Regions from separate parts of the Paenibacillus sp. FSL H3-0286 genome, predicted to be linked through region 3. Evidence: riboswitches for the same ligand, from Rfam matches in the RefSeq annotation. Region 3 holds a riboswitch; each other region holds the start of a gene.
What was found. A riboswitch is a leader RNA that binds a small molecule or an ion and turns the genes downstream of it on or off. The one in region 3 is predicted to bind cobalamin.
Positions count from the first base shown of each region.

Region 1: another riboswitch for cobalamin. It lies ahead of metE (5-methyltetrahydropteroyltriglutamate--homocysteine S-methyltransferase); the one in region 3 lies ahead of MHB37_RS02375 (anaerobic ribonucleoside triphosphate reductase).
Region 2: another riboswitch for cobalamin. It lies ahead of MHB37_RS03910 (S-layer homology domain-containing protein); the one in region 3 lies ahead of MHB37_RS02375 (anaerobic ribonucleoside triphosphate reductase).

Region 1 is NZ_CP150285.1:5,129,741-5,137,986, forward strand. It holds gene MHB37_RS23130 (Gfo/Idh/MocA family protein) at 1-298, opposite strand, end outside; gene MHB37_RS23135 (TVP38/TMEM64 family protein) at 462-1,082, shown strand; gene msrA (peptide-methionine (S)-S-oxide reductase MsrA) at 1,181-2,167, shown strand; gene MHB37_RS23145 (DUF4349 domain-containing protein) at 2,265-3,380, opposite strand; gene MHB37_RS23150 (DUF1540 domain-containing protein) at 3,809-3,961, shown strand; gene metE (5-methyltetrahydropteroyltriglutamate--homocysteine S-methyltransferase) at 4,108-6,411, opposite strand; cobalamin riboswitch at 6,566-6,772, opposite strand; gene MHB37_RS23160 (undecaprenyl-diphosphate phosphatase) at 6,872-7,732, opposite strand; gene MHB37_RS23165 (DedA family protein) at 7,783-8,246, opposite strand, start outside.
Region 2 is NZ_CP150285.1:891,093-899,338, reverse strand. It holds gene MHB37_RS03915 (DUF4430 domain-containing protein) at 1-453, opposite strand, end outside; gene MHB37_RS03910 (S-layer homology domain-containing protein) at 525-6,146, opposite strand; cobalamin riboswitch at 6,309-6,510, opposite strand; gene MHB37_RS03905 (cellulase family glycosylhydrolase) at 6,852-8,246, shown strand, end outside.
Region 3 is NZ_CP150285.1:543,193-551,438, reverse strand. It holds gene MHB37_RS02405 (hypothetical protein) at 643-972, shown strand; gene MHB37_RS02400 (hypothetical protein) at 1,198-1,413, shown strand; gene MHB37_RS02395 (undecaprenyl-diphosphate phosphatase) at 1,689-2,492, opposite strand; gene MHB37_RS02390 (hypothetical protein) at 3,309-3,476, opposite strand; tRNA gene MHB37_RS02385 (tRNA-Thr) at 3,710-3,781, opposite strand; gene MHB37_RS02380 (MTH1187 family thiamine-binding protein) at 3,875-4,183, opposite strand; cobalamin riboswitch at 4,562-4,797, shown strand; gene MHB37_RS02375 (anaerobic ribonucleoside triphosphate reductase) at 5,039-7,024, shown strand; gene nrdG (anaerobic ribonucleoside-triphosphate reductase activating protein) at 7,021-7,536, shown strand; gene MHB37_RS02365 (ribonucleoside-diphosphate reductase subunit alpha) at 7,592-8,246, shown strand, end outside.

The DNA of each region.
Region 1 (8,246 bases), 2.5 Mb from region 3:
GCTTATCTACATACACCGAAATCCCATGCTCGAGACATTTTGTTACTATATCATAATGGGTCGTCGTTGGGCTATGCACAAATACTGCATCCAGATCCCAAGACAACAGCTCGTCCAAATTTGTCGTACTTTTAGGAAAACGGTAGGCTTTAACAGCTTGCTCTACTGTTGTGGATGAGTAACTGAGAACCCCCACTACCTCAACTTGTCCATGCTGAGAGAGCAGTGGCAAATATACTTTGCGGGCGATATTTCCAATCCCGATGATGGCGACTCTTTTGCGTGCAGAAACGATCAATGATCTAACTCCCCTCTTTATAATTCAAGAATTTATCTCTCTCTTTGTTCTCTATAAATGCTATTATACCTGCTTGGCGTTCGCCGACAATGATCTTCACTTCAATATTTACTTTTTATCCCGTATGATGAGATGAATGAGTGGAAGAAAGGGTATATTAGCTATGAGAAAATGGTTCTCGATTATTCTTTATGTTTCGGGCACAATCCTTGCGTTTATCTACAGATATGACATCCTTAGCTGGATGAAAGAGGATCATAATCTTTTCAGCTCTATAGGGATCGCAACTTTACTGGCTCTCTTTCCAGTTGTACCGTACAAAGCGGTCATCGGATTTTTTGGTTATGCATACGGAAGTTTGGCAGGTGCTTTAATTTGCTGGGTAGCTACAACCCTTGCTGCCGCATTCCTTTTCGGCGTAGTGAAGTTCTTATTTCAAGATCAAGCGAGAGCTTATCTGACTTCTATTCCCCTACTCGAAAAATTCACAAAAGGCATAGAACGGCGGCCCTTTGCTTCTATTGTCTTAGCACGTCTCTTGCCGATTATCCCGCAGACAGCAGTTAACATCTATGCCGGAGCAGCCGGACTGCCCTTCTGGGGTTATCTTGCTGCCTCAGCTATTGGAAAAATCCCAGGCATCGCCTTGTATGCCTTCCTTGGGGATCAACTGTTCCAGAACCCAGGTAATGCGATTATAGCCATTATTGTTTATGCCATTGTGCTTATTATAGCCGGACTAAGCTTTCGTTACAGTTCACAGGAAGTAAAAAACACTAGGTAACAGAGAGCTTATTTGGCGGAAGCTGGCAGGCTGTGGTTATTTGCTTTATAATTAGATTGTGATCTATTTAATTGCATTACATGAATGGAGGGATATTAATGAGTGAACATCAGACTAACCATATAAATTCCAAGGCGGAAAAAGCAACCTTTGCAGGTGGATGCTTCTGGTGCATGGTCTCGCCGTTCGAGGAATTGCCAGGCATTATTAGTGTCGTCTCCGGCTATACTGGCGGGCATACAGTGAATCCTACCTATGAAGAGGTATGCTCCGAAACTACAGGACATGTTGAAGCCGTACAAATTACGTTCAATCCAGAAATTTTCCCTTATAGCAAGCTGCTTGAGTTATTCTGGCAGCAAATTGACCCAACCGACGCGGGTGGACAATTCCATGATCGCGGCACCTCTTACGGAACGGCTATCTTCACCCATTCTGAAGAGCAGAAGCAACAAGCAGAGGCTTCCAAGGCAGCTTTGCAAGAAAGCGGCCGATTCGCTAGCCCGATTGTTACCCCGATCCTCCCGGCAGCAACCTTCTATCCTGCCGAAGAATATCATCAGGGCTACCATCGTAAGAACCCGGGCCACTACAAACGTTACCGTAAGGGTTCCGGACGAGAGGATTTTATCGAAACCCACTGGACACATAAAGAAGACAAACTAAGCTTGAAAGAACGTCTGACGCCACTTCAATATGAAGTCACTCAGAATAGCGCTACAGAGTCACCTTTCCGAAATGATTTTTGGGATCACCACGGAGAAGGCATTTATGTAGATATCGTATCTGGTGAAGCATTATTCAGTTCGCAGGATAAATACGATTCCGGTTGTGGCTGGCCCAGCTTTACACGTCCGATTCGCGATTACGCCGTGAAGGAAAAGACGGACCTCAGCCATTTGATGGTTCGCACAGAAGTGCGCAGCAAAGTAGCAGATTCCCATCTAGGTCATGTCTTCGACGATGGTCCAGGGGAAAACGGCCTGCGCTACTGCATTAATTCAGCAGCACTGCGCTTTATACCAAAAGAGGATCTGGAGAAAGAGGGCTATGGCGAGTATCGTGTAATCTTCCAGCCTGCCTAATCTTCGATAAAAGCGAAATACTGTACTGTCTTACAGAAAAGAAAAGCCTCCAATTCACGGTATACCATGAATTGGAGGCTTTTTAATTCATAGGAGCTTATTCTTTATTCTCGTCCTCGTTAGCTTTCTTATCCTTTATTGAGGTTGTCACCTTTGGCTCTGCTGGTCCAGGGAGTACCGCCTTGTTCAGTTCCCGATTTTCCTGCCGTATCCGCTGGGTCTGCTGCTCCCGTCGTGCACGGATATTTTTGCGGGCAAACCAAACGATGACTAAAATAATGCCCGCACCGATTAGAATCGGCAATGCACCTGCAAGAATTACAAAAATCCACTGAAACATAACAGATAGTGCGTTCAGGCTTCCTTTTAAAGCATCCGATGCCCGTTCTAGCAATGGACCTTGCTCTGCCTTTTCCTTCACGGCTAAGCTCTCATCCGTCTGGTACACTCTAAGCTCTACCGTTGAAAAAGATACGTTCTGATCTATATATCGCATTCTGCCTTTGATCTGCTCAATCGTTTCTTGAATCGAACCAAGCTCGTTTGCAAAGGCGACCAGATCACTTGATTTCGTTGCTTTTTTCATAAACTCTGTGTATTGAGCTTCCATTAACTGCTTTGCCTTTAGACGCGACTCCAGATCAACATACTCCTCCGAGACATCCTGACCTTGAATACTGCGTTGTAGCGATTCGTGTTTTACTTTTTCCAAATTATTCAGAAAAGGAGAGAACCCGGAGGCAGGCACCTTAAGGATAAACGTCCCTCCTTGCTCATATTGCGACATGTTTTCGTTAAACTCTATAATATATCCTTTAGCCATCGTTACCATGTTGCGGATTTCAGTCTGAGCTTTACCGTAATCTTCTACTTCCATAGTCAGATTGGCATGATAGATTAGCTTCTTGTTCAATCCTTCCACGACATCACTGCCCGTGAATCCCGCGTTCCCTTGATCCGTGTTCTCTGATGTCAAACCTTTTTCAACTGGGGCTTCGTTGCCTCCCGCTGCTGTCTCAGCTTCTGCTGAGGTGCTCTTATCCGCTAATGTAGCTTTCGAAGATTGCTCAGTGGTTGCTGCAGCAGAATTACTCGTATTTCCGCCGTCACCAGCTAATTTGTCTGCCGCCGAATTGTTATCACCCGAGCCACAACCTGCCAATACCACCGCAAGAATTAATAAACATAAGTAATGCAGACCCCATTTGCGCATTCTCATTCCTCCAAAAGTGTAGTGGTTATCCCTAGCATTGTAACGTTACGGAATGTCATGTTCTGTACAGATCTCTTCCGTCTCTCATTTCTATAACGCCCCAAAACTTGGAAGGTTGCACTGGAATATGGAATTTCGGTAAATTTCTTTTGGTTTTTCTTGTTGAATACACAAAAAGCCGCATTTCTGCGGCTCTTATTGGACATATTTTTGATGTGGGAAGGTGACCCGAAAGTTAAAGAACTTATTTGCTTACAAACTCATTATTTGGTACAATTACCACGTCTAACCTAGTAAAAAAAGCCAAATACCCTCTATTCATAATGAATGAGGGCGTGACACGGCTTTGTTGAGACAAGCTCCACCTTGCTGAACAGAGCCGTTCATTGAATGATACTATCAATTACTATAAGGGGAGGTGAACCCTCATGGCAAAAGACGTAGTTTGTGAAGTTAACTCCTGCACCCACTGGGCAGAAGAGAACAAATGCAGCGCTGAATCGATCTTCGTAGCTTTCCACAGCTCCCAAGAACCAAAACGCGCAGAAGAAACAGATTGCAAAACTTTCGAAAGTAAATAAGTAAATGCCTGAAGGGACCCTCCACGGTTCCTTCTTTTTCTTTTTCATTCTAACAAGATTGAGAATTATTATCAAGTAGCTGATTATAAAAAAATAAGTGAACTAAAAAGCCAGGGTAAATTACCCTGGCTCTAATTTATTTATGTCTATTTTGATGCAATAACCCCTGACTTTTCCCTCGCAATAGCAGCAGCGCTTACCATGTTACGTAGTGCATCCTCTGTCTCCTGCCAGCCACGTGTTTTCAGACCGCAATCCGGATTAATCCAGAACTGTTCAGGGTCCAGCACCCGCAGCGCACGATCGATATTCGCCGTCATTTCTTCTACAGCCGGAACCCGCGGGCTATGGATGTCATACACTCCAAGACCGATTCCTTTATCATAGGCCTGCTCCTCAAAGCTGATAATCAGCTCCCCATGGCTACGTGAAGTCTCAATGGAGATTACATCAGCATCCATAGCCGATATGGAATCGATCATGTCATTGAATTCGCTATAGCACATATGCGTATGAATTTGTGTCGTAGCCTTCACATGGTTCGTAGCAACGCGGAACGACTTCACTGCCCAGTTCAGGTAATGCTCACGGTCTTCTGCCTTAAGCGGAAGTCCTTCACGTATAGCCGGCTCATCCACTTGAATCATTTCGATGCCTGCATCTTCCAACGCTTTTACTTCATGGCGAAGGGCAAGAGCAATTTGATTGGCTACCTCTTCCCGGCTGAGATCATCACGTACAAATGACCAATTGAGGATAGTTACAGGACCCGTCAACATTCCTTTAACCGGAAGCTTCGTCAACGATTGTGCATAGACACTTTCTTTAACAGTCATAGGCTGTATAAATGCAACATCCGCGTAGATCACCGGTGGCTTAACGCAACGGGAACCGTAGGATTGAACCCAGCCATTACTAGTAAACAAGTATCCATCCAGCTTTTCTCCGAAAAACTCCACCATATCTGTACGCTCGAACTCACCGTGGACCAGAACATCCAGACCTAGCTTTTCTTGGAAGGTAATTGCATCCGCGATCTGCTCACGAACAAATCCATCATAACGCTCCTGATTCCAGACCCCTTTACGCCATTTCAATCTCGCCTGACGCACTTCTACTGTCTGCGGGAAGCTACCAATTGTAGTGGTTGGCAGAAGTGGAAGCTGCCATTTCTCTTGCTGCACCTTTAAGCGTTCAGCAAAAGGCAAACTGCGTTGGTCCGGCAAAGCTGCAAGTGCAAGCACTTGCTCCGCCACATCCTTACGGCCACGCTCAGGTAGTGCGCGGAATGCTGCAATAGCTTCACGACTAGCGGCCAGCGCTGCTTTAGAAGCTTCTCCTTTATCTGCGAGGGCTGCTCCGAGCAAACTAAGCTCTGCAAGCTTCTCATCGGCAAAAGCTAACGCATTCTTAACTGTCGCCTTCTGCTTCACCTCACCTTGAACGGTGACTGGGACATGCAGCAGACTGCAAGAAGGCTGAAGAATAAGACGATCAAGCGGCACATGAACGCTGAGCTTTTCTACCAGTTGCAGCTTAGCGTCTAAATCGGAACGCCAGATGTTCCGTCCATCAATAATTCCGGCACCCAGCCATTTGTCCTTCGGCCAGCCAAGACGTTCGATAGAAGCCAGATTCGCTCCACCATCGTGCACAAAGTCAAGACCCAAGCCTTGAACAGGCAACTCTAGCAGTGCCTCCAACGGTTCAGCAGCTTCGAAATACGTCTGTAAAATAATATTCAAGCCCGGCACGGAGCCGGCAATTTCTGTGTATATCGAGTTAAGCAGTGTTAATTCTTCTTTACTTATGCCTGTAACAATCGCTGGCTCATCGATTTGTACCCAGCTTACCCCTTCTTGCTTCAGTTCCTGTAGCAGTTGAACATAGACTGGAACAAAACGTGCAGCAATCTTGGCGATATCTGCCGCTGCGTAACCTTTGGACAGCTTAAGGAAGGTATACAGACCTAAAAGTACCGGTTTACCTTCAATCCCTGCCTGCGATTTAGCAAAACGATAAGCCGCTAGAGGTTTATTTTCAGTCAGGCGTGGTGTTTGTGTGCCGATCTCTGGAACGATATAGTGATAGTTCGTATTGAACCATTTGGTCATCTCACAGGCAGTAGCCTCAGTATTACCACGGGCCATTGCAAAATAAAGATCAAGCCCGATGTCGCCGCCATCATACGTGTACCGTGGAGGTACAATTCCAAACATAACAGCCGTATCCAACACATGGTCATAAAAAGTAAAATCATTCACCGGAATAAGCTCAATTCCTGCCTCTTGCTGGGTCTTCAAATGCTGCAGCTGAATTGCTGCCATTTCGGAGCGGAATTGCTCTTCATTTATTTTCCCCTGCCAGTAGGCTTCCAGTGTCTTTTTCCACTCGCGGTTCTTTCCGATTCTCGGATATCCAAGATTACTTACTTTTACTTTATTCGTCATCTCGATACACTCCCTCTTCCATCTCTTATTTCAAACTCCAAAGCTACTTGCTTTCCTATAAAAAAGAGCGCCCTTCCCTAAAAAAGTCAAAGGGAAAGACGCCCATGATATACCCATGGTTAACGTCTAACACCTCCCTATCTTCCGTAGGTGAAGCAGTGCTGTTGAAACAGGCAGGTCTCCTGGCTAGCGGCGTCAACATCTTGAGCAGTCTTCCCAGCAGTAGTAAATTGCCAGTGACCTCTGTTGCTCGAGATTCTTCCGTTACAGTGGCGGGACCGCATCGGCTTCGAACCGAATTTCCCTATTAAGCCTACCGAATTACTATTTTCCGGTCAGCACCTGTCTCCGATATCATTCATCATTTGAGTGTCTTAATCTGATGTCATCATACGTGAAAGCCCCAGCAATCTGCAATAGATTACTGGGGCTTCTGTTATATCGATTCCTTATAACGGACTTAGAAAAATACGAAATATACTACAGCAGCAAGAATTATACGGTATATAGCAAACGGTAAGAGCTTGATACGATTGATCAGTTTTAAGAAGAAACGCATCGATAACAGCGCAAATAGGAAGGCACTAATAAAGCCTGCAATAAAAAACGGCAACGCGTCCATGGTGAAATATTGCCAGTTTTTCATCAGTGACAACAGACTGGCACCTGCCATGATGGGTACTGCCATAATAAACGTAAAATCAGCAGCGGCACGATGGCTCATCCCGAGGAGTACTCCACCAGAAATCGTCGAGCCCGAGCGTGAAAATCCAGGCCATAACGAAAAACACTGTACAAGACCTACACCAAGTGCCTGTTTGTATGTAATCTGATCTACACTCTCAGTTCTGATCTTCTTCGGCCCAAACAGATCGGCAATAATCATTAATATAGCCCCAATCACTAGACCAATTAACACTGTTGAGGTAGAGAATAAATGCTCATCAATATAATCATTAAACAGAACACCTAACACACCTGCAGGCACTAACCCTACCAGAACCTGAGTCAGCTTGAGATGCCCGCCCTGCTCCAACTGCGGTAGCTCCTCTGTTACAGGATCCAACTGCTTACGGCTGAAACGCTTTAAGCCTAACAAATCAATGAACCGATTTCTAAAGATCACAACAACCGCTAATATTGAACCCAGTTGAATAACTACTTTGAAGGTATTTGCTGTATATTGTCCAAATAACTCCTGTGATTTCAGCCACATATCATCAACAATAATCATATGACCCGTGGAGGATACTGGAGCAAATTCGGTTAAACCTTCAACAAGCCCCAAAATAATGGCTTTAATAATCGTTAATAGCTCCATTTGTTTCCCTCCTTTTTAATAGTCATTTCTATTATCAGTCCACTACCCGCTTAGCCCTCAGTGTTCATTCTCCGGCTGCGTTTGCGGAAGTACAGAAACCCAAGGATAACTAATCCGCCAGCAATTAGTACATAGACTACATTGGAGTACACATCCATGTACACGGCAATGTCTTCCCAGGATTCGCCCAATACCGCGCCAATAAGCACAAGCAGCAAATTCCATCCCAATGTGCCAATCGTTGTGAAGATCATAAATACTCCAAATTTCATGCCCGACATTCCCGCCGGAATCGAAATCAGACTGCGGACCAGCGGAACCATCCGACAAAACAATACAGTCCAGTAGCCATATTTATCAAACCAGGCGTCAGCCTTGTGGATATCTTTTTTACTGACCCTAATTAGGCTACCCCAGCGTTCAACCAGTTTCTCTAACCGGCTCACATCCAATAATCGGCCAATATAATAGAGAATTACTGCACCCAGTAGTGAACCAGCCGTGGCAGCAATGA
Region 2 (8,246 bases), 350 kb from region 3:
TACTTTTGAATCAGGTTTTGTTACGGGTTTTGCCGTCGCTTTCGTTTCCGGCACGGACGTTTTAGCCGCTTTCGGCGTTGCGGTCGGTTGCTTCGTTGCAGCAGGTTTTGTTGTTGCGACCGGTGTTACAACTTCTGTTGGTGCTGCAGTTCCTGTTGGTGTTACAGCTTCCGTTGGTGTTGCCGATTCATTTGGTTTTAGGGTTTCAATGGGCTTAGCTGTTTCACTTGGCGTAGCTGACGGTGTTATCTCTGTTGTCTCGGTAGCGATTGCCTCAGTGGGTTCAACATCATCATTTGTTGCGGAAGCAGTGTTCTCTGGCTCTATAACCTGTGTCTCAACGCTACTATTTGCGACCTTGTTTGGGCTCTTCTGGTAATCCCCGCCCCAAAAGAAGGCGATAGCCAATACACCTATGATTAGTATCGCGGTTAACCATTTCTTCTTGTTCATTTCTCTAGTCCCACCTTAAATAATAAGCAAGGGTATACACGCTACCCTTGCTTATCTCTCTAAATAAAATTCTATTTGACGTCAGTCATATCATAAAGACGTGTCTGGCCATTAACGAGCCGATCATAGGAAACCAGTGCATACATCGCCTGATCCGTAGCCATAAGATCTACTTCTCCTGGTTGCGCGCCTCCATTGCCTACTCCACCCTGCTTCACGTGATAAAAGCCACCTTCAGGTGCAGCAAAACTAAGCAATGCGTCTACTGCGGAATGTCCATTTTTAATAAATCTGGAATCCTTATGCGGGTCAATACCAAGGCCAGTTAAAGCTACAATCACCTGAGCGATGCTTTCGGAATTTGTAGATTCCCAGCTTGCAAAACCACCGTCTGCAGTCTGTGTTTTGGATAACCAAGCAATCCCCCGGTCCACAGCAGCTGTTACTTTGGCGTTGGTTTTGTAATAAGGCGTTAAGCCTTGAATGACCATCCCCGTGATATCTGGATCAGCCGCTGTAGCATTACTGCCTAGTGCCCATCCACCGCCGCTGATCTCTCTGCCCAAAATATAATCAATGAGCAGCTCTCTAGTCGTCTGCGTCTTTACACCCTTAACCACTGGAATGTCGTAATGATTACTGTCCAGTGCAATGAGAGCAAACACAGGTCCATTAATACCTTGCTTAATTACAGTATCAAAATCCGCGAGCGGTTCCAGTAGGTTATAACCCGCCACTTTATCAATATTTTTGTTGATTGAAGTTAATGCCAAAATAACTCTATCATATTCCGTATATTTTACGCTATGCAGCTTCCCAGCTTTTTCTTTAAGAGTTGCTTCTACATTCGCGTAGTACTTAGTGTAATAACTATCTGGAACCTTCACGCCTGAACGTGCCAGCCCGAACACTGTCCAGTCCCCGCCAACCGAGGAGATAACCGGGTTTGTTACTGTTTTTTGCAAAAAGGCAGCTGTGTTCTGAATATAAGAACTAACTGCTTTATTCTGAATAGTCGGACTAACCACTTTGTTCCCACTCTTATAATCATGGGTTCTAGTAGCTACAACAGCCGCCATTTCTCTAGTTACAAGCTCTTTAGGTTTAAATTGATTATCATCACCTAACATCAAACCAGTCGCAACAACGGTCTCTACATCTGCTTTGGCCCATGCCGATACGGTGTTGATATCTTTAATCGCTGTTCCTGGCTTCGTCGCCGGGATGGCCAATGCTCTGACGATAATTGCTGCCATCTGCTCACGAGTAATCTTGTCATTTGGCTTAAATTCATTATTAAAGCCTGTGATTAGACCTGCCTTATGCGCAGCATTCACATATGGATAGAACCAATCGCCTAGAGCGACATCCTTATAGGTAATACCTTTATCACTCTTAATATCAAGTTCTAATGCAGAAACCAGAATCTTAGTGAACTCCGCTCTTGTGATATAAGCTTTCGGATTCACCTGACCATTATTACCTTGGATATATCCTTTTACTGTAGCTGTTTCAATCGCTGAATAAGCCCAGGAAGAGATCTTATCAGCATCTGTATACAGTTGTTTAATATCATTTGTCTGGTTAGGATCCTTAGGAGTCACTGTTGGAGATGGACTCACATTTGGATCAACGCCGGCTTCCGGATTAGCTCCCCCACCAGGAGCAGGAGTAGCACCAGGCTTAGGCGTTGGGGTTGGAGTAGGGCTTGTAGTTGGTATCGGTGCATTTAGATCCACACCCAAATTCGTAGTATAACGCCACTGAATTCTTTCCCCGGCACTTAGTTTATATGAAGATGCACCATAATCAGGATAGACTCCATTCACATTATACATCCATCCACTGCCGCTGCCATGGTCAAATTCTCCATCGCCTGCGATCGATTCTACATACACACTTCCATATTTACCGCTCCAAGAATCTCGATATTCGATACCGCGGCTATCTAATGTTCTTTTTAGTACAGACCACACCGTGTCACCAGATTGGAGCTCTACCTGTACAGATGGAACAACATATCCCTTATTAATTGTAAGCTTATCCACGGACAGGGTTACATATGGTTTCGATGGAGTGGTTTCGCCACCATTGTTGCCACCATTGTTGCCGCCATTTCCTTCACCATTTCCGCTACCACCGTCGCCATTACCATTACCACCGTCGCCGCCAGGTGTTTGTACTGCACTGGAAGCATACGCAATGTAGTCAGTGAAGTGATTGGTTTTTACAATTAAGTCATTTCCACTATCATAGGCATACTCAGACTTACCGCTTGCAAAACCTAAGTCATCACTTGCAAATTTTTGAATGGCATGAGGGGTGCCATTTTGAATATAAGCAGCTTCTTTTCCTTTAAGGTCCTTAAAGGTTAACGTAATAAATTGACTGAATTCTACTCTTGCACTACCACCCATGGAAAATGCTTGAAGAATGTTATCAAGCTTCTTGTCCCCAGGAATAATCTGATTCACACTATCTTTTAGTGCAGATTCTGCACCGGTTAAAGCTGAAATCAGTTCAATCGCAGAGGCATCCCCACTTGTAACTTTTGCACCCTTAGGAATGACTACAGATACGTTACCTTTTATGGCCTCTATCTGAGGAAGGTCGCTGTTACTTGGTAAATTGACACTAACCTTCGATTGATTTTCTTCCGAAATAGCTACTGTGATTTCTTTGTTGCTATCTCCAGTGCTGATCGGAACGATATAATCATTAGCGTCATTTGGGATTTCAACTTTCGGGTTCTCCCCAGAAGGTAACGGAAGTTCTTTCGGACCCTCTGGTTGCCCAGGCCCCGGTTCTTCTGGTTGTTCCAGTTTCACATCATTCATATCAAAGAGACGGTTGCTATGATTGATCAGACGATCATAGGACACAAGTGCATACGTACCTTGGTCCGTTGCCATATTGTCTACTTTGCCTGTGAGGATATGCTTAAATCCACCCTCAGGTGCAGCAAAGCTAAGTAATGCATCAATAAGCGAATTTCCACTTTTAACAAATCTAGCGTCAGTGTGCGGATCTACACCTACACCAGTTAAGGCTACAATTACCTGCGAGATACTCTCGCTGCTAGTGCTTCCCCAGCTTGTAAATCCGCCTTGATTGTTTTGGTTATCGGACAGCCATTGGATGGCCCGATCCACGGCAGCTTTTACATCATCACGGGTTGCATAATAAGGTGCAAGAGCTTGCATCGCCATCGCAGTCATATCGACATCGGCTTTGGTTACGCCTAATGCCCAGCCACCAGCTTCTGCTGTACCTTTTTTAACCTCTTTATCTAAAATGTACTGAACTAGTTTTTCTCTTGTGGTCTGTTCTGTAACTCCATCAACTACAGGGATCTCATAGTTATGGCTATCTAACGCGATCAGAGCAAAAATCGGACCATTATTGCCTTGCTTTTGGATATATTGATAATCAGCGAGTGCTTTTCTCAGATCATATCCCGCAACATTTGTGATATCTTTTCCGATAGAGGTAAGTCCTAGAATCGCTCTGGAATTCTCTGTGCTTTTATTGGCGTCGAGTTTTCCATCCTCTTTAATGATTGATGCTATTTTCGTAGCTACATTATTGTAATAGAGATCATAATAACCGTTAGGTACTGTATAGTTCGCCCGTGCCAGAGAAAGGATCGACCATTCTCCGCTGCCTGTTCCAAACGACGGGGTCTTTACAGTGTTTAGAATATAGGCAAGGCTTTTATTTAATTGTTGTTTGGCTACAACAGCAGTAGGTTGTTCTAATTGCACATCATTCATATCAAAGAGACGGTTGCTATGATTGAGCAGACGATCATAGGACACAAGAGCATACGTACCTTGGTCCGTTGCCATATTGTCTACTTTGCCTGTGAGGATATGCTTAAATCCACCCTCAGGTGCAGCAAAGCTAAGTAATGCATCAATAAGCGAATTTCCACTTTTAACAAATCTAGCGTCAGTGTGCGGATCTACGCCTACACCAGTTAAGGCTACAATTACCTGCGAGATACTCTCGCTGCTAGTGCTTCCCCAGCTTGTAAATCCGCCTTGATTGTTTTGGTTATCGGACAGCCATTGGATGGCCCGATCCACGGCAGCTTTTACATCATCACGGGTTGCATAATAAGGTGCAAGAGCTTGCATCGCCATCGCAGTCATATCGACATCGGCTTTGGTTACGCCTAATGCCCAGCCACCAGCTTCTGCTGTACCTTTTTTAACCTCTTTATCTAAAATATACTGAACTAGTTTTTCTCTTGTGGTCTGTTCTGTAACTCCATCAACTACAGGAATCTCATAGTTATGGCTATCTAGCGCAATCAGAGCAAAAATCGGACCATTATTGCCTTGCTTTTGGATATATTGATAATCAGCGAGTGCTTTTCTCAGATCATATCCCGCAACATTTGTGATATCTTTTCCGATAGAGGTAAGTCCTAGAATCGCTCTGGAATTCTCTGTGCTTTTATTGGCGTCGAGTTTTCCATCCTCTTTAATGATTGATGCTATTTTCGTAGCTACATTATTGTAATAGAGATCATAATAACCGTTAGGTACTGTATAGTTCGCCCGTGCCAGAGAAAGGATCGACCATTCTCCGCTGCCTGTTCCAAACGTTGGATTCTTTACAGTATTTAAAATATAAGCAAGGTTTTTATCTAACTGTTGTTTGACGGCAACTGTAGTTTCCAGTTTGTAAGTAACCTGATAAGTTACATTTGTTTTGTTTCCAGCTCCGTCAAGAGCCGTTACAGCAATTGCATTAATGCCTGAATTCAGAGTAGCTTTGTACTCCCCATTTGCGGGTGATAAAGTAACTCCATTCAGCTTCACTTCTGGAGTAATGTCACTATATACATTGTCTGTGACAGCTACTTTGAAGCTTATTTCTTTATTGGATACTTCCTGTTTATCTTGTATGCCACTTACTGTAATAACAGGGGGTTCAATGTCTAATGCATTATTAAGACCGACAAGCGCATGATCTACACTTATTTGAGAGCTTGCCATGTTTTCGAGCACGGAATAGGCTTCATAAACTGCCGATTGCACTACTGGTCTGTCCAAAATAGTTTCTTTATTAGGGGCACTATTAATCTCGGCGATTTCCGCAGTTAAAGCATCCTTATTGGCAAGTTGAACTGGGATTTCCCCCCAGCCGCCAAGATCAGAACCATAGCCATAAGTGGTGAACTGAGTTCGAATGATGTCACCGTCTTGAGGCTTATAATCGGTCATCCCAAACGGAGGAAACACATTATTTACTGCATACATCCAACCCGACATGGAGGTGTAGTCAAACTGACTTAACCAATCTGGGTCTGCTTTAGTGCCGACTGTATTCCCATCGGCTGAAATCATATCTAAAATATATTGTGGAATATTGACTTCGCTTCTGCCACTATCTTTAACTTCTGATAAATAAAAACCACTATCTATATTTCCTAAATATCTATAATTCCCATCACCTAGCGCACGTGTTATTAAAGATGCGCCATTATCGCCTTCATAAATCGGAACTTTAATAGGTTCCTTAATATACCCTTGGCCTAAGGTGAATTTCTCTACGGATACAGATACATACCCTTTAAGGGTAGAGCTTGCTCCATCTGCTTGAGCCGGGATTACACTTGTAGAGAATGTCGTAATAAATACAGCTACAATAAGTAACCACGCTAAAAACTTATTTTTCTTCATTTTTCCATAACCCTTCCCTTCATACCTATGATAAAAAACAGAATAAACTTTCTCATAACCACAAAAAAACCACTCAACATAAACGTCAAGAGGTTAAGATAGTGAACCACAATAATAGCTGGCAAACACTATTCAAGCACCTCTCTATCGATCGTAGAGTTTGATGGTGTAACAGAAAAAGGCAGATATTCTGGCTCAAGTATCATCACCCTTGCTGCCTTCCCAGTTTCCCAGTGGCATTTTGCAAGGACTCCTCTTTCACAGCGGCGGGACCGCGCGGGATTCACACCCGCTTTCCATTTAACCAATCTATGATTGTACTTCCGCAACATTCATAGTTGGCACCTATTTCTAATTTTAAATTTTCATGCTTCATCATAACTAATATATATGCTTTTGTCATGTTATATTTCTTTTTTGTATAACGGGCAGCTAGAGATAATCCTATTGAATAACCAATTTCTACGAGTAGGGTTATTCAAATAATTTCTTTATCCAACTGTGGGGCAAATTAATTTAAATCACTAATTCTTATATGAATTTACCACAAATTAGTAAGGTACTCGCTAAGTGTATTCTATGTTAGGGTATATTCAGAAAGCGTTTACAAAATAAAACTGGAGGTGTTTGCGTTCATTTAACCACCAAGTACAGCGTCAAAGCCAGGTCCAAGCATCCTAAATTTATCTCACAAAGGAGAATTCAATGACTACGCGAATCCAGAAATCCTTCTTATCATTGACACTTGTCACCGCTCTTCTGCTCTCTCTGTTCTCATCCATGGCCGCAGCTGCAACTAAGGACGAGCAACAAGCTAAGGCAGCGCCAAAGAGTAAGATCCAATCCTATGTAGACGAAATGCAGCCCGGATGGAACCTTGGCAATACTTTAGATGCTACAGGTGAGGATGAAACCTCCTGGGGCAATCCACGTGTGACCCAAGATCTTATTAAAAAGATCGCCGCTCAAGGCTATAAAAGCATTCGGATTCCTGTGACCTGGGATACTCACATGGGTGCGGCACCAGACTATACCCTAGAAAAGGCCTACCTCGACCGTGTGGAAGAAGTTGTCGGCTGGGCACTGGACGCCAAGCTTTATGTCATGATTAATGTCCACCATGATTCCTGGCTATGGGTAAGCCATATGGAAGAAAAACACGATGAAACGCTGGCACGTTATAATGCAGCCTGGACTCAAATTGCCGATCGCTTCAAGGACAAATCCGATAAGCTGATGTTCGAGAGCATAAATGAACCTCGATTCACCGATGGTGGAAGCACAGACGAAGCAAAAATGGAGCAAATGCTTACTGAACTTAATAACTCTTTCTATCAAATCGTGCGGAAATCCGGTGGGAAAAACGACCTCCGCCCACTTGTATTACCTTCATTAGAGTCTTCACCTACGCAAACAAGAATGGATCATCTCTATAAGACGATTACGGCTCTGAACGATCCAAATATTATTGCGACCGTTCACTTCTATGGCTTCTGGCCGTTTAGTGTGAACATTGCCGGCTACACCACATTTGAAAAAGATACAAAAAATGATATCACTCAAACTTTTGATAACGTTTACAATACATTTGTAGCTAAAGGCATCCCTGTCATCGTCGGCGAATTTGGTTTATTAGGTTTCGATAAAGACACGGGTGTGATTGAACAGGGCGAGAAGCTTAAATTCTTCGAGTATCTGACTTATTATTTGAAAGAAAAGAAAATGACTTCCATGCTCTGGGATAACGGGCAGCATTTCAACCGTAAAACTTATAAGTGGTCTGACCCTGAACTCCACAATGTATTAATGTCTGGTCTGAAGGAGCGTTCCTCCAGCACCGAAAGCGATTTGGTCTACCTAAAAAAAGGTGCACAAATCAAAGATACCAAGGTTAAGCTGAACCTGAACGGAAATAAGCTAACCACCATTAGTGCCAACGGAAAGTATCTGACCAAAGGTAAAGATTACACCTTAAATGGTGAGGAGCTCATCCTCAAAGCCAGCCAACTTAAAAAGCTCACAGCTTCCCAAAAATACGGTGAAAATGCCGTGCTGACTCTGAAATTCAACAAGGGTGTTGCGTGGAGACTTAAGGTGATT
Region 3 (8,246 bases):
AAAAAAGCTCACCTACCGAAGCCAGTGGGCATAATCCCAAGCATTTGGGAATTTACTCTTTGTTGGAATTACTGAAACCTTACCATGTAACAACTATAGGAGCTTATAAAGTCCCTACAGTTGTTGGCAATGTACCTAATAACACGAAGGATCTACTTGAAGATACAGGATCAGCACAAACCCGCGAGACATGCATCGGCGGGTTTCGTATTTTTAAAATTCATCACAATTAATTAGTCCTAGGTCATCTACACCAATAAAACTCTCTTATTATAATATTCGACGTTTATTTATAAAAACTTACAAAACATCTCATTTTTCAAATCGATCTTATAGCTCATATACATCATTAACCATTAAATTTACTATTATCCATGTAAGTAAACACTTCATATGTGAGGATTATCAAAGTATGAAAAAACTAATCGTAGTTTTATCAATCGCTTTATTGACTACCGCAATTGCTCCTTTCGCATCAGCAAATCAATCAAATTCAAGTGTACTATCTCCACAACAAGTAAGCCTTCAACAAGATGCAACAGACAACTATACTCATAATGGTTTCCCAATTAATTCTCCCTGTTCAAAAAGCATCTCAATCTGGTGAAATACTAATAACATTCAGTAGATTGGAGGTTTACCATGACAGAAATTGATGAGAGAAAATGGGGGCAGCAGGATCCTATCAAAGAACCACAAGATCGTTATGAACAGTTTTTAAAAGTTGTATCACTAACCTTTGTGAGTGTCACATTCACTATTATTTTCACTGAGATAAAAATGGGCAACTTTCCCCTTAAGCTCATTTTCTTTGTTATTGGACAATTCCTCATTTATGGATATGTGATGAAGAATCTGTCCAAGACCTCAGAAAAATTCAAAAATTCCTGCAAGAAATTAAAAATAAAGCTACCCATTCTCTACATTTTATATTTCTTGTTTCTCTTCTATATTGGGCAACCATATTTATAAAATTACTCTGTGCAAAAAAGTGACCCCACCAACTTCCGGCAGGGTCTAGATCTATATTATAAGGGGGTTATGTAATTACTATAATCCTCTTAGCTTAAATAAGTATGAAGCCCGTCTAAAGATTTGCTGAATTTTTATTATTTTTATCGAAACCGATCAAACAAGGTAACGTATCAATCTTAATTTCCAAATTACTATATATACAAAATGAAGGTGTGTATAAAGATGAAAATATTCAGTCTATTGCTTGTAGCATTGTCTTCCATTGGAGTAGTTGCCACATTCGGATTTTCAACATTCAGCTTAATCACAGGAATTATAGGAGGGCTTATTGCAGCATTTGCAATTTCAGGCTACTTGCAGTCTGTCAGACGTGATTACCCAAATGAGAGCTATGAGAACAAACATGTTAAGTATCAGTCGAACTATAATACTTGGTAAGCAAAATCCCCACCTTAAACTGGTGGGGATTTTCATATTCCCAAACACTTGTATAATCACTTTGTGATATTAATGGTAGAAGAAACAAACGAGGGATAATGGCTAGCTGTAGAAGTGCTTACACCGAAAATTCATTCCTTAGTTCATAGACTACTTGAGCTTTGTCTTGTTTGGTGATTTCCCCTTGTTTTAACCTCTAGTTAAATCTGTGCAGGATATGATGTATAGCCTTTTTAAAAGCTTCTTTCCCATGATGTTCATATTGACTAATCCAATTACTGTATGACAATTAAATAGAAGAGAGCTGCTAAAACAAACCGGTATAGAGCAAACCACTCCAATCGAAGTCTCTTAATCAGTTTGATGAACGTCACTACTGCAATCATTGCCACAAGAAAGGATGTCGCAAAGCCAATTAACATTAGAAGCAAATCGTCAGAACTCAGCAAATCACGACTATCGTACAAATCCAACAAGCTTGCACCAAACATAACAGGCACAGAAATAAGGAATGTAAAATCTGCAGCGGCTTTTTGGCTAGTGCCAAGCAACAGGCCACCTGAAATCGTCGAACCTGATCTCGAAAATCCCGGCCATAACGCCAAGCATTGAAACAGACCAATTCCGAAAGCCTGTTTATAATTAATCCCATCGATAGTATCAGCGGTTTCAGTCCGCCTATTCCGCGCTGCAATGATCATCAACACGCCACCAACAACTAGACCTATCAAAACAGGGGTTGGGCCAAATAATTGGCTTTTTATTGTGTCCTTGAAGAGAAGATATAGGGTTAATGCTGGTAACATAGCCAAAATCATATGAATGACATTTAATCCTTTGCTTTTGGAAAAATCCATTCTAATCATATTAACCCCAATCTCCAAATACCTTTTCCAATAAAGAATTAAAACTGCCATCACTGCACCCAACTGAATAACAATTTTAAAAGTTATTGCAGCATCTCCCTCAAAGCTAAGCAAATCGCCTGCTAGAATAAGATGTCCAGTAGATGATACTGGTAAAAATTCAGTTAAGCCCTCTATTATGCCAAGTATTATTGCTTTAATTACATCAGTCATCAGTGCATTGTCCCCTTTCGGAAATAAAATCATTTAATTTCCAGTATAAGGGAGACAAGTAAACTTCCCCATCGATTAACCTAACAATATTCAATTCAGAATGACATAATTGTCACATTGCTCATTATTCCAGTCTTAAGTAACTCCTTTATTAAACTATCCTTTCCCGTTAGCATAACAACAGTATCAAACATTAAATTCAACCTGTATCAATAAAAAATCCGTTAACCTTCTGAACTTGCTGCCCGTTATTTGGATAATCAATTTCAGAGCATGCAGCAGATATGAACACCGAAACGTAACTTCCATTTGATCATTCTGCAGCCGCGTGCGTGGAGCCTCAATGACCATCATGATTCCAAAGCGCTGAGAAACCACACAGAACCGCCACCCCGACCAAGAATTGGGGGTCCTTTTTTTGGCAAAACACAAAATATTAAGTATAATGTTATTGTCGAAACGCTAAGGCGTCTGTACAGGATGGCTACCTGGCACTGATGATGGCAGGCCAAGCGCTTTATAAAGTTTTCTTTATGTGTATTTATACTTTAGGAGCGTGGTTATCTATGAAAATTAATATTACCGCACATTTTAACATTGATATTACTTTATCTCTTCATCTGTTAGCCGTAGCCAGTCTTGCTTATGAACTCAGTTCACTGACGAGCTCGTGAAATTCGAGCGAAAAGTATCTGTACTAAGACACCTTGTGGTGTCTTTTTTATTTTTATAGTAATTACCATCTAACCGATCTGCCCCCGCAAGAGAAAAGCAGCTTATGCTGCACCTCCGCCACATCCTTCATTCTGATTGCTGTCAGCTTGCGACACGCCTTCCATCTGCTCGACAGTGACCACTAGTCATACCGTTTTCATTACCGATTTCGCGCCATGTCTTATCTTCCTTGATACGTTTCTCCAGAAGAACAGGGAACAGCAGGGGCTGTCCATCATATTCGACTTCAGGAAAGATTAGGCCATTCATCAATAAATATCACTCTGGATACTTATTCACATGTTCTCCCCAATCTGCAGGAAGCGGTGCCCCGATGTATCGGAGATTCTATTCTAGGAACCCGAAAAGAAGTGGAGAAAATTGACGAGACACCCACTTTAATCGACTAAAGGTTAGAAGAATGTTAGAAGTTGATGCTTGTACAAAAAAAAGGCGCAGTTCCAAAAACCCGGGAACACGCGCCACTATCGACTTTGTAAGGATGCTGGTGAAGGGAATTGAACCCCCGGCCTACGCATTACGAGTGCGTTGCTCTACCCCTGAGCTACACCAGCTTAACGCTGTTTTTCTGTCAAACAAAAAATATTATACAACTTTCAGCCAGAAACGCAAGCCTATTTCTCCCTGTTTTCCGCCCTCCTAAACTGCTAATCCACCTGTAGCTTACGCTCCACAGACTCTAACTTTCCACGGCTAGTAGAGGGTTTATCGCGGCGGTCGTCTATTTTAAGTGAAGTAGAGACACGTTCTGCACCTGCGGCAAAAGGAGACTCATGCAAAGCTTCTACCGCGGCAAAAATGCGTTGCAGAGGCCCTTCGATGATCGTACCCATAGACGTAAGTTCATAAGTAATCCCTTCTACTGTCTTCAGCACCCGCTGCATATCCGCAACATAGCTGCTAAGACTGGTACTGCCTGTTCCAATTGGAATAACTGTAACTTCAGCGATAGGCATGAGAATACCTCCTCGAAATTTTATAGTAGCTGTCTCCTTCCATTGTAACAATTCCACCGCTCTGTCACAAACTAAGCAAGATTATCCTCCCTTATCTCTTCTATTTCTTCTGATTACTCCAAAATATGACTTTGGGCTAAGAGTATTTTCTCATGAGCAAATTCTAGGGTCATCTGCACTATATTTATGGACTCTTTGTGGCATCTTTTCGGACAATTTATGAATCATTTCGCATCTCCCTGTGGATCAATTGTGGATTACTTATGGACAGCCTGTGGATCATTTGTGGAGTACTTTTGAAGAACCCGCTCCCCGCGCGGGTTTTCTAAAAAACTGTTTACAAACACAACATCTTGGGTTATTTTTATCTAACGACAACAAAATATAGTGGAGACAGGCGCTTTGATCCTTAACCGGATTTAGAGCTTAATAGGGAAGCGCGGTGAGAATCCGCTGCGGTCCCGCCACTGTAACCGGATGGCCTTCTTAAGCTTCTGGGAAGCTTGAGAATCCACATCTCCCGGCAAATGCCACTGAGGGTTAGGAACACCCTTGGGAAGGCGCCGAGAGATCCCACGGAAGCCAGGAGACCTACCTGTTTCGACGACACCAACTATTGATGCCTGCGAGGAACAGGGATGGTGTCCGCATGCGGTCATCTACGTAGAGACCTCTGCAAATATCCGTGTGGATATTTACATAACGCATCGGGCATTTTCTGCCATCCTCGGGTAGGGGATGCTTTTTTTATGTAATCTGAACAAATATACGACTGCTTATAGCAGTCCAACTTCTTATGGATATATGGATTTGATGATAGATGTTTTTCTTTTATACTGAGAGGAGAGCTGTACAATGACGTTGTTGGAGAGACAATTTAATGGAGTAGAAAATGCACGGGAAGTTCTTTTAGAAGAGCTCATTGATTTAGGCCGGGATATTATCGACAGTCGGGATATGGACCTATTGCGCGAGAATGCCAATTTGAATGGAGAGAGTTTCTCCGGTAAAATGAGCAAGTTCGGCAGTGAATATTCAAAATGGTACGCCCGCAATTTTACGATGCCGCCGCAGCTAGTGCAGGCTATTGATGACAATGTCGTCTATGTGCATGATCTGGATCAATACGCGATTGGAACGACGAACTGTATTTTCATCCCGTTTGATAAACTTCTCCGTGAAGGTTTCAATACCGGCAACGGCAGCGTTCGTCCTCCGAACTCAATAATGACAGCTATGTCTCTGGTAGCGATTATTTTCCAATCCCAGCAAAATGCTCAATATGGTGGTGTATCCGCCAATAAACTCGACTATGATCTGGCACCTTATGTAACCAAATCCTTCGCCAAGCTGTTCCGCAAGGGTCTGGATTATTTTGAAGAAGGACAAGCTGATGAATCTTTGGGCGAGATTACGATGAGCCGGACCGATCTGGCGGAGTTATATCCAAGGGCGTTCCGTTTTGCACTAAAGGAAACCGAAATCGAAACTCTGCAAGCGGCTGAAAGTATGGTACATAATCTGAATACCATGTCCAGCCGATCCGGTGGACAAATACCGTTTACCAGCATCAACTACGGTACTTGTACTTCACCAGAAGGTCAGCTTGTGATCAGTTCTCTGCTAACCGCAACTATGAACGGACTTGGCAGCGGAGAAACACCAGTGTTCCCGATTCAAATCTTCAAATGCAAGCAAGGAATCAATCAACAGCAAGGCGATCCTAACTATGAACTGTTCCTAAAAGCAGCTGAATGTTCTGCGCGCAGACTATATCCAAACTTCGCTAATCTGGACGCTCCGCTCAACTTGCAGTATTATGATTCAAGTGATCCTGATACGGAGTTCGCTACAATGGGCTGCCGAACCCGAGTGCTCGGTGACCGTTTTGGGCGTAATCATTGCTCTGGGAAGGGCAACCTTTCCTTTAATACACTAAATCTGGTTCGGCTAGGTCTTGCACACGGCACAGTAACAGGCAGACGTACCGTCGCAGACGAAGCTGGCTTCTATGAAGATCTAAATCATTATATGGATATTGCGCTGGAAGGACTTCTCCATCGCTTCCACATCCAAACCGCACAAAAAGCTAAAGCTTCCGATTTCATGATGCGAGAAGGCGTTTGGGAAGGCGGCGAACATCTTGCACCCGATGACACTGTAGGCGATCTGCTGAAGCATGGCAGTCTGTCTCTTGGCTTCATCGGTATGGCGGAATGTATGAAAGCTATGTACGGCAAACACCATGGCGAGGATATGGAAGTTCATGCCAAGGCGCTGGCTATCGTGCGTCATATGCGGGACTATTGCGATCGGAAAAGTGAGGAACTGGATCTTAACATCACCCTGTTCGCTACTCCAGCAGAAGGTTTGTCCGGTAAATTCACCAAAGTTGACCGCAAGGTACTGGGTTCCATTCCGGGCGTAACCGACCGTGAATATTATACGAACTCTTTTCACATCCCTGTATACTTCGATCTGGGTGCTGCTCAGAAGATCAGCTTGGAAGCTCCTTTCCATGAATACTGCAATGCCGGGGCTATTTCTTATGTCGAATTAAACGGCAATGCCCGCAACAACCCATCGGCTTTTATCAAAATCATTAAATATGCGCTCGAACAACAGGTCAGTTATTTCAGCATTAACCATCCGATTGACCGCTGCTCCAGCTGTGGATACGAAGGCGTAATTGGGACAAACTGTCCTTCCTGCAACGCAAATGAGAATGACGTGCACATCCGCCGTTTGCGCAGAGTTACAGGTTATTTAACCGGCGACTATCAGACCCGCTTTAATGCCGCCAAACAAGCTGAAGTTCGGGATCGCGTTAAGCATCTATGAATATTTGCGGTTACTATCCGGAGTCGATTAACGAGGGAGAGGGCATGCGGGCCGTCCTCTTTCTCAGCGGCTGCCGCCATCGTTGCCCGGGATGTTTTAATCCCGAGACATGGAACTTTAAATATGGAGAAGTCTTCACCTTAGAACGACAACATGAAATCATCGCAGAAATCGCCGCTAACCCTTTGCTGGATGGTCTGACACTGGCAGGCGGCGATCCTTTTTTCTCAGCAGAAGAGTTGCTGGGGTTCATTCATGAGCTTCGCACTGTACTGCCAGGGTTCTCAATCTGGATTTACAGTGGTTATACGTACGAAGAACTTACAGCCCTTCCCGGTACGCCGGAGTGGAATCTACTTAAACAGTGTCAGGTGTTAATAGATGGAAGATTTGTAGAAGAACTGAAAGATACTACGCTTCTCTACCGGGGAAGCTCCAACCAACGCATTATCGACATTCCGGCCAGCATGAACGGCTCGGAGGTCTTTCTGTGGCAGCCTGCTGCGCTATAATATATCAATTTTTGATATTGAAAATTAATTTGAAATAAGAAGGGATGAACTAACCATGCCGCAATTCGTAGTAAAACCGGATAATCGCCAACTGGCTTTTGATGAGAACCGTCTTTCCGTCTACGCTGACCGTATTCTGGAAGGTCTCGATCAACTAAATAAAGAAACTTTGCTGCGTGGAGTGAATTCCAAACTGCGTCGTGACTCGGTAAGCGGAGAAGAAATCAGCAACGCCTTCACCATGAGCGCTCTAGAGCTTGTAACAAAAGAAGAGCCTAACTGGAAGTTCGCAGCTGCCCGCGCCCTTCTGACTACCCTTTATAAAAAAGCTGCCGTCCATCGCCGCTACAAAGCTTATCCAGAAGAGCCTTACGGTGAATTGTATCCACTAATTACGGATCTCGTGAAAAAAGGAATCTATCGCGAAGAACTTCTAAGTCATTACACCAAAGAACAAATTATCGAACTAGGCGGGTGTATCGATTATACACGCGACCTTTTGTTTGACTATATCGGTCTGCTTACGCTATCCGACCGTTATTTGGCGCATGATTTTGACGGCCGTGTAATGGAGCTTCCACAAGAACGTTATATGATTATTGCTATGTACCTGATGCACCGTGAGCCAGCTGAGAAACGTCTTGAGCTTGTAAAAGAAGCTTATTGGGCTATGAGCAACATCTATATGACTGCTGCTACACCTACAATGT